DNA from 3 places in the Pantoea sp. App145 genome. Region 2 is predicted to be linked to each of the others. Evidence: predicted binding sites of a transcription regulator. Region 2 holds the regulator's gene; each other region holds the start of a gene.
The links. Region 2 encodes Fur, which represses iron uptake genes when iron is present. Its sites were predicted from a motif close to ATAATAATGAGAACNACTATCAA; they were not measured.
Positions count from the first base shown of each region.

Region 1: a site for Fur is predicted at 1,179-1,201, ahead of RCF31_RS10330 (isochorismate synthase). Genes of this name have one in related genera too.
Region 3: a site for Fur is predicted at 1,707-1,729, ahead of exbB (tol-pal system-associated acyl-CoA thioesterase). Genes of this name have one in related genera too.

Region 1 covers NZ_CP133290.1:2,246,744-2,250,024, forward strand. The annotation lists gene entS (enterobactin transporter EntS) at 1-92, shown strand, start outside; gene fepB (Fe2+-enterobactin ABC transporter substrate-binding protein) at 87-1,052, opposite strand; gene RCF31_RS10330 (isochorismate synthase) at 1,229-2,407, shown strand; gene RCF31_RS10335 ((2,3-dihydroxybenzoyl)adenylate synthase) at 2,418-3,281, shown strand, end outside.
Region 2 covers NZ_CP133290.1:1,604,519-1,607,799, forward strand. The annotation lists gene ybfF (esterase) at 1-391, shown strand, start outside; gene ybfE (LexA regulated protein) at 560-835, shown strand; gene fldA (flavodoxin FldA) at 958-1,488, shown strand; gene fur (ferric iron uptake transcriptional regulator) at 1,843-2,289, shown strand; gene RCF31_RS07375 (hypothetical protein) at 2,348-2,743, opposite strand; gene glnS (glutamine--tRNA ligase) at 2,980-3,281, opposite strand, start outside.
Region 3 covers NZ_CP133290.1:3,473,238-3,476,518, forward strand. The annotation lists gene RCF31_RS16105 (TRAP transporter small permease) at 1-434, opposite strand, end outside; gene RCF31_RS16110 (TRAP transporter substrate-binding protein) at 483-1,460, opposite strand; gene exbB (tol-pal system-associated acyl-CoA thioesterase) at 1,816-2,538, shown strand; gene exbD (TonB system transport protein ExbD) at 2,544-2,966, shown strand; gene RCF31_RS16125 (MFS transporter) at 3,209-3,281, shown strand, end outside.

The DNA of each region.
Region 1 (3,281 bases), 640 kb from region 2:
CGGCGGTGCTGGGTGTGCTGATGTGGTTTTTGATGGGGCGCTTACGCCGTTATCAACCGCCTGCGGTCACGCTGGCGGAAGACGCATCATGATTTAACGAACAATTTTTCCAGGCGCGCCAGCAGATTGCTGGCGCTGTAGTAATCAAGGCGGAAGGTATCCGCCCCCAGCGCATACACCTGCTTATGCGTGACCGCCTCGTTTTGTGCCAGGAATGGATTGCTCAGTACCGATTGCGCGGTTTTATCATCGGCAGCAAATAGCAGGAAGCTGTGGCCGGTCAGGCCGCTGGCGACGGTTTCACCCGATAGCTGAATAATATCTTTGCGCTGCCCCATGCTGTGACTCTGCTGAATATTGGCCGGGGGCATCGCCAGCGTGAAACCGAGCTGCTGCAACAATTTGCCCTGGGCTGATTCTGCCGTCCACAGATTCACAGCACGCCCGTCGCCGTTCCACACCATGGCAGAAACTGGCTGCGGTGGCAGCGTGATGGCTTTTTTCAGTGCCGCTTCACGATCGTCGAAAGCCTTAATGCGCTGTGTCGCCTGCGCTTCGTGGCCAGTAGCATCGCCAAGCAACGTCACTAAATCCTGCCAGCTTTTATCGTCGTAATTGATCACCAGGGTCGGGGCAATGGCAGACAGCTGGCTCACCAGTTTGATGGCGGAGTCATTACCGGTGGCGCTGACGATAATCAGATCCGGCGCTTCCGCCGCAACGGCTTCTGCACTGGGTTCACCGATATACAGACGCTTCACGCCACGCTGTTTCGCCACCTCGCCCCACTGACGGAAAAAACCTTGATCGTCGGAGAGGCGGCTGTTGGGTGCGGTAGCCCCCGAGGCGATGACCGGGGCATCAATCGCCAGCAGCGAACCGGTCAGCGTGAGGCTGGTCGAGACAATGCGCTGCGGCGCTTTGCTGAGCGTGACGATGCCCTGCTCGGTTTGAATCTTGCGCGGCCAGCCCTGGTCAGCGCGCGCCATGCTGCTGAAAGCCTGCAAAATGAACAACAGGACAAACGTGCCCCATAATCCGCATTTATTCATAAGTTTTCATCCACCGTTTAGCTTAATTCGGCGTCCGGCATCAGCGCCGGAAAACGCCTAAAGATAAGGGAACTCCCGCGAATCGATTGACTCTTTCGCCCGTTCGACGTAGGTTACTGGGCCATAATAAAAATGATAATCATTCTTAATAATCTTATCATTTAAAGGTGGAAATTATGGTGGAATCGTCCACGTTTGAAAATGCCTGGCTGCAGGATTTTTCCGCACTTTGCCGCGGATTCCTGTTTACCTCTCCCTGGCAGAGTCTGGTGACGCAGGGTTGTTACACCACCCTGACTGAATCAGTGCAGGATGCTGCCGATTTACAGGGCCATTTTCAGCAGCAGCTGCGTCAGCACTTTGCTGCGGCCAAAAAGCAAGGTATTGAGAAACCGATTCTGGTGGGTGCCATCCCGTTTGATGCCAGCCAGCCTGCGGCCTTGTTTATTCCTGAATCTTATCAAACCTTTAACCGTGCCGATCTGCTGGCCGCGCTGCCCACCCAACCCGGTGCGCTGCCTGAGGTGCGTCGCCGTGCTGCCGTACCGGATCACGATGTTTTTCTCAACATGGTGGCCGAAGCTGTTGCCGCTACCCAACGGGGCGATCTCGACAAAGTGGTGCTGTCGCGCCTGATGGATATTGTCACGGAACAACCGGTGGATAGCGCTGCGCTGATGCAGCGGGTGATTGCGTTAAACCCCAACAGCTACCATTTCCATTTGCCCTTGCCGCAAGGCGGCGTACTGCTCGGTGCCAGCCCGGAACTGATGCTGCGTAAGCACGGCCGTGACTTCAGCTCCTGCCCGCTCGCCGGTTCTGCGCGCCGGGATAATGATAGCCAGCGTGATCGTGCCGCAGGCGACACCCTGATGAACTCCGGTAAAGATCGGCACGAACATCAGCTGGTGACCGATGCGATGCGCGGAACACTGCAACCACGTAGTCGCCGGTTGTCGGTGCCGACGGTGCCGACGCTGATTACCACCTCAACCTTATGGCATCTCGCCACCCAGATAGACGGCGAAGTGCAGGACGAGCGCGACAATGCGCTGTCGCTGGCCTGCCTGTTGCATCCAACCCCGGCGCTGAGTGGTTTCCCGCATCAGCGTGCTCAGCAACTGATTCAGGCGCTGGAGCCCTTTGATCGCCAGTTGTTCGGCGGCATTGTGGGCTGGTGCGATGAGGCAGGCAATGGCGAATGGGTAGTCACTATTCGCTGCGGCACAGTGCACGATACACACGTGCGTCTGTTCGCTGGCGCAGGCATCGTTGCCGACTCACAACCCGAATCAGAATGGCGTGAAACCGGCGTGAAGCTGGATACCATGCTGCGCGCCTTTGGACTGCAATAAAGGAAAGACCATGAGTATTCCCTACAACCGCTGGCCGGATGACCTGGCCGCGCGTTACCGCGAGAAAGGCTACTGGCTCGATGTGCCGATGACCGACATCCTGGCGCGTCAGCAGCACAATGAGGCGATCGCGGTTATCGATGGCGATCGTCACATCAGCTATCGCGAAATACATCGTCTGACTGACAACCTGGCCGCGGCGCTGCAACGTCGCGGCCTGAAAACCGGCGATACTGCGCTGGTACAGCTCGGCAACGTGGCGGATTTTTACCTGACGCTTTTTGCCCTGTTCAAAATCGGGGTGGCACCGGTCAATGCGCTGTTCAGCCATCAACGTACCGAACTGACCGCCTATGCCGCGCAGATTGAACCGGCGCTATTGATTGCCGATCGCAGCCATCCGTTGTTTGCCGATGACAGCTTTATCGATACGCTGTGCCGCTCGCATCCGTCACTACAACAGGTGATTTTGCGCAACGATCATCAGCCGGAAAACACCCTCGACGCATTGCTGGCTGAAGCTGCCGGTGACTTCATCCCCACGCCGAGCGCCGGCGATGAAGTGGCGTTCTTCCAGCTTTCGGGCGGCAGCACCGGCACGCCAAAACTGATCCCACGCACCCACAATGATTACTATTACAGCATTCGCGGCAGCGTTGAGATTTGCGCCGTGACTGAGCACACCCGTTATCTGGTGGCGCTGCCCGCTGCACATAACTTCCCGATGAGTTCGCCGGGCGCACTCGGCGTCTTTTATGCTGGGGGCCAGGTGGTGCTGGCTGCCGACCCCAGCGCCACGCTGTGCTTTCCGCTGATCGAAAAACACCAAATCACCGACACCGGCCTGGTGCCACCGGCGGTAAGCCTGTGGTTG
Region 2 (3,281 bases):
TGAAATTTTCGCCGCTATCCGTGCCGTAAGCGCAGCAGGTGTGACGCGCCGCAGCGAAGCCGCTGAGGTGATGCGCACCCTGCTGGATGAAGAAGGCGTGATTCAGTTCATTCTGAAATCGTTCCAGGACGGTGAATGGCGGTTCAATGTGCCGGTGTTGTGGGATAACTACACCACTATCTCCGGCTGGGAAGAGATACCTGCATGGCCACATCCGGCGCTGTTTATCCGCGGCGGTGATTCACCCTATCTGGATAATCAGCACCGTGATGCGTTGTTGCGCCAGTTCCCCCAGGCACATGCGCATGTCATCAGCGGCGCCGGGCACTGGGTCCATGCCGAAAAACCTGAAGCCGTTTTGCGCGCAGTGCGCCGATTTTTTGTACTGTAAAAGCAAAAGCTTGCCGCGAACCGTTTAAGGTTGGCGTAGTCAGGGGCGCTGGAGTATGATGTCGCGCTAAAAATTTGCCACGGATGATTTTTTCACCGTGGCCGGGCCGATAATGTATAAATCGCGCAGCGCCTTTCCGCCGTTCGCGCCCACTCAGTTTTACAAATCATGGCAAAAGAACAGACTGACCGTACCACGCTCGATCTCTTCGCTGATGAGCGGCGTCCCGGTCGCCCCAAAACCAGTCCGCTGACGCGTGACGAACAGTTGCGGATTAACAAACGCAATCAGCTGAAACGCGATAAAGTGCGAGGATTGCGTCGTGTTGAGCTGAAAATGAGCAGCGAGGCCGTTGATGCACTCAACACCCTGGCTGAGCAACAAAACATCAGCCGCAGCGAATTGATTGAACAAATGCTGCTGGCGCAGCTCAAACTGTCGTAACAGGTGCAGACCGCACGCAGGAACAAAAGTCACGGCTTTACAAGTTCCGCCACTTTGCCCGGTCTGCTATCATTCGCTGTCATTACATATTCAATATCAGGATTTAAGAGGTCACTTAACCCATGGCAATCGTAGGCATTTTCTTCGGCAGCGATACCGGCAACACTGAAAACATTGCAAAAATGATCCAGAAACAACTGGGTAAAGACGTGGCCGAAGTGCATGACATTGCCAAGAGCACTAAAGAAGATCTCGAAGCATTCGATATTCTGTTGCTGGGCATTCCGACCTGGTACTACGGCGAAGCACAGTGTGACTGGGATGATTTCTTCCCGACGCTGGAAGAGATCGACTTCAATGGCAAACTGGTTGCGCTGTTCGGCTGTGGCGACCAGGAAGATTATGCAGAATACTTCTGTGATGCGATGGGCACCATCCGTGACATTATCGAGCCAAATGGTGCGGTGATTGTCGGTCACTGGCCGACCGAGGGTTACCACTTCGAAGCATCCAAAGGTCTGGCCGACGACAAACACTTCCTTGGTCTGGCTATCGATGAAGATCGTCAGCCGGAACTGACCAACGAACGTGTTGATAAGTGGGTGAAACAGATTTTCGATGAGCTGCAGCTGAAAGACATTATCGAAGCCTGATCCCCTTTCCTACTCAATGTGGGCGCTGGCTCACATTGAGAATCGGAAATTCCTATAAAAATAATAGCCACGTTTTTTTAACTTTTACCTGCAAATCTGTAGAATACCCGTAACGGTCATCCGCTTATTCCTCTGGCATCAGAATGAGGCTGAGTGAAATGGAAACAAAGACCTGTACGATCCCCGCCGGCGTTAGCGACATTTATCCCTACAGCCATTGGTGATTTCAGGACATGCCCTTGGTTTTCATTTCACTGCTTGAGTTCTATAATGAGACGCAAATGAGAATGCGCGTGATCGACATCCAAGGCCCTGCGCCGCAAGTGACTAGCAAAGTAACAGGACAATATCCGCATGACTGACAACAACTCCGCATTGAAGAAGGCTGGCCTGAAAGTCACTCTACCCAGACTGAAAATTCTGGAAGTGCTTCAGGAACCCGAGTGCCATCACGTCAGTGCGGAAGATTTGTACAAACGCCTGATCGACATGGGCGAAGAGATTGGTCTGGCAACGGTATATCGCGTTCTTAACCAGTTTGATGACGCGGGTATCGTGACTCGTCATAACTTTGAAGGTGGCAAATCCGTCTTTGAACTGACGCAACAGCATCATCATGACCACTTGATCTGCCTGGATTGTGGCAAAGTGATCGAGTTCAGTGATGAGTCTATTGAGACGCGTCAACGTGAAATCGCAACACGTCACGGTATCAAACTCACCAACCACAGCCTGTACCTGTACGGCCACTGTGCGCTGGGAGACTGCCGCGAAGACGAGACGCTCCACGATAAGCAATAAAATGTGCTATGCAGTATGAAAAAACCGGTGCCAGGCACCGGTTTTTTTATTCCTGAGATTACAGAACCAGCGTTTCCTGCAGGTAACGCCAGCGTGGAATGGAGGTGGTGCAATCCAGCACCGCCAGAGAAATACGACTCTGGTTGTTGCCGTTCATCATCTGCAACTCACGATATTGAATAGTCACTTCCTGGCTTTGCTGTGAAATGATGGCGTGTTCGCTGGTCGCGATGCGCATCCCTTCCCGCTGACCACGTAACTGGCGGAACAACACCTCCATCGCATTTAAATCCAGCTGTTTACCTTGCGGGGTCACCATTTTGAAATCCGGGTGAAAATGCGAGAGAAACAACTCAATGCTGTCGTCAGTGTCCTCTGACTGATTAAAAATACGTTCGATAAGCTGATGTAAAACCACTACGCTGTGTTTGGCTTCCTGAGCGAGACTCGTCATTTTTTTTCCTTTTACAACCCGCAGAGCAACGTCTGGGAGCGCATAGCCTACCTGAAATACAGTTTTTCACACTCGCAAATGGATTAATTTTACTAAAGTCAGATTAGTTGCAAATCCCGGTAACAAACGCATTTCACACCCCACAGCATAAAAGGTTGCCAGCCCGAAATTACAACCAATAAAAAAGGGCGATTGCTCGCCCTTTCGTGATGATATGGTGATAACGACAAAAAGGATTAATCGCCGATTTTCGCCCAGGTATCACGTAAACCGACGGTGCGGTTAAACACCAGCTTAGAGGGCTGCGAGTAAACGCTGTCTGCGCAGAAATAACCTTCACGTTCAAACTGATACGGCGCCAGCGCATCGGCGTCACGCAGTCCAGGCTCGACAAAGCCCTGTTTGATTTCCAGCGAATTCGGGTTAATGGTGGTGAGGAAGTCCTCAGCCGCTCCCGGATTTGGCACGCTGAACAGACGATCGTAGAGACGGAATTCCGCAGGTAACGCGTGGATCGCTGAAACCCAGTGGATCACAC
Region 3 (3,281 bases), 1.9 Mb from region 2:
AGCAGGGTAAAAGCGGTGCCGATGGGGATCGGTAAATACATCTCGCCGTAGGTGACATTGGGCAGCGAGGCCAGCGGCTGAATCCACATCGCTTCGCACAGGTTGTAGCTGGCGCGCAACAGAATCAGACACAGGGTAATCAGCAGCAGATTGCACAGCAGCAGCGCCCGCTTTTGGCCAGCAGGCGACAGACGATCGGTCACCATCGACACGCAAATATGGGTACCTGCGCGTAGTCCCACCGGTGCGCCAATAAAGGTAAAAATGATCATGCAGATAATCGCCACGGGTTCCGGCCACGAGAGCGCGCTGTTCAGCACGTAGCGCGCAAAGATGCCAATCGGAATCACTGTGACCATAATCATCAGCGCCGCCGCGGCAACCCACATGCACAGCAGGTACAGCCCATCCATCCAACGGGAATATGCGTTCATTGTTCGCATCCTGAGTGAGACGCCACGCGGCTGCATGGCGCAAAAGGGTTATTTCACCTCGGCGATCTGCGTCATCAGATCCTGATATTTGCCGCCAAACTGATCGCGCACCGGCTGGGTTGCTTTGACGAAGTAGTCACGATCGATCTGCTGGAAGGTCACGCCGCCGGCTTTCATCTTCTCGATCGATTGCTGGGTATAGGTTGCCCACAGCTGACGTTCTTCATCCTGGGCTTCTTTACCCAACTTCTTCAGCAGCGCCTGATCGTCGGCGGAGAGACGATCCCAGGCTGTTTTGGAAAACAGGATCATTTCCGGCTGAATAAAGTGGCCGGTCAGGGTGTAGTACTTCGCCACTGGCAAATAGTTGTGGGCAACAAAGGTCGGTGGATTGTTCTCCGTGCCGTCAACCACACCGGTTTGCATCGCACTGAACACCTCGCTCACTCCCATCGCCACCGGATTGGCCCCCATCGCTTTCAGCGTGGCAAGGGAAATGGCGCTGTTCTGCACGCGAATCTTCATGCCCTGCAAATCTTCAGGTTTGGCGAGCGGCTGTTTGGTGATCATGTTGCGCGTACCGGCATCGGTCCAGCCGAGGAACACCATGCGGGTATTAGGATCCTGATCGAATTTATTGACGATCTGCTCGCCCACGCTGCCATCCAGCACTTTGTGCATATGATCTTCATCGCGGAAGATAAACGGCAGGGTGAGCACGCTGGTTTCGGGGGCGATGGTGGTGACCGGTGCCAGCGAGACGCGGATCATATCGATCGCCCCCAGCTGTACCTGTTGCAGTGTCTGATCTTCATCGCCCAGCACGCCACCGGCATAGACTTTCATCTCCAGACGGCCATCGGTGGCTTGTTTTAGTTTCTCACCCATATGCTCCAGCGCGACCACGGTGGGATAACCTGCGGGTTGCACTTCCGCCACTTTAAGCACTTTGGCATGGGCACTACAGGCCAGCAGGGCGAACATGGAGGACAATGAAACGGCGAGTAGTCGTTTTTTCAGCGTCATTTTTTACTCCAGCATTGAGGTATCGAAAACGCGCGGTGCAAAGACACCACGAATGGGCAGGGCTGGCTCAGAATAGTGAAAAACAGCTGGCGAAAAACGGGTCAGATGTTGATTGAATGAATTGCATCACATTTTGAAACGTTGTTTTAATAATTTTACATGCTGCATCACATTTATAAAACCGGTGACCAAACGGATACTCATTCATCACAAACTGTGGAGAAAAAGCGCACCTTTCGTTTGTAAATAGTAATGAGAACTACTATCAATTCGACCCGGTAATTTGTTATGATCCGCGCTCGATCGTGAACTGTGCAATTGAAGTTGGAGACGCAGCGTGGTAGCCAGTGATTTGATGCAGACGGATCTCTCCGTTTGGGGCATGTATCATCATGCCGATATCGTGGTAAAGGTGGTAATGATTGGCCTGTTACTGGCCTCCGTGGTGACCTGGGCACTTTTCTTCGGTAAGTTTGCCGAGCTGAGTTCAGCGAAACGTCGTCTGAAGCGTGAACACATCGCATTGAGCGAAGCGCGTTCACTGGATGAAGCTTCACGCACTGCTGCCAGCTTTAAAGGCCATAGCCACAGCGCCGTGCTGCTGAATGATGCGCAGAACGAGCTGGAACTCTCCGCCGGTACTGAAGACACCGACGGCATTAAAGAACGTACCAGTTTCCGCCTTGAGCGCCGTGTCGGGGCCTTTAGCCGTCACGCAGGTCGTGGCAATGGTTTCCTCGCCACCATCGGTTCGGTTGCGCCGTTTATCGGCCTGTTCGGCACCGTCTGGGGTATCATGAACAGCTTCATCGGTATCGCCCAAACTCAAACCACTAACCTCGCCGTTGTTGCACCCGGTATCGCCGAAGCGTTGCTGGCGACCGCGATTGGTCTGGTGGCGGCTATCCCGGCTGTGGTCATCTACAACGTGTTTGCCCGTATGATTGCCGGTTACAAAGCCTCGCTGGGCGACGTCGCGGCACAGGTGCTGCTGTTGCAGAGCCGTGATTTGGACCTGGGAAAAGTGACTAACGAAGTGGCTCGTCCGTCTGCCGCACAGAAACTGCGCGTAGGGTAATTGCTATGGCGATGCGTTTAAACGACGACCTGGAAAGCGATGGCGAAATGCATGAAATCAACGTGACGCCGTTTATCGACGTGATGTTGGTTCTGCTGATCATCTTCATGGTGGCCGCACCGCTGGCAACAGTGGATGTGCGCGTTAACCTGCCTGCTTCCACCAGTGCGCCGCAGCCGCGTCCGGAAAAACCGGTCTATCTGTCGATTAAAGAAGATAATCAGGTCTATATCGGCAATGATCAGGTAACGAAAGAGACGCTGGTCAATGCGTTAACCGCGCAGACCGAAGGTAACAAAGACACCACTATCTTCTTCCAGGCAGATAAGTCGGTGAGTTATGAAACCCTGATGTCAGTAATGGATCAGCTGCGTGAGGCCGGATATCTGAAAATCGGCCTGATGGGTATGGAAACGGTGAAGAAGTAATCTCACCCAGGGTTATGAGGGCGTCCGGATGGACGCCCTTTTTGTTATGAGTCTTTGCTGATTAAAACAGGAAATCACGAATCGATGCCATAAATGGGCAAATATTCTGTGGATCGGTTTTGTTAATACTTTGTTACTTATACCCCTGCTTTTGTAAAGTGCAATGGTGAAGGTGATCACATTCATCCGCTGACGACCACGCTACAAGGAAGTCTTACGCATGGAAGAAACCTGGAAAACCTATGAGCTCACCTTCGTCTTTACAAAAATCATCGCAGAGCGGTGCCAAAACCATCTTTAGCGTAACCAGCGGCA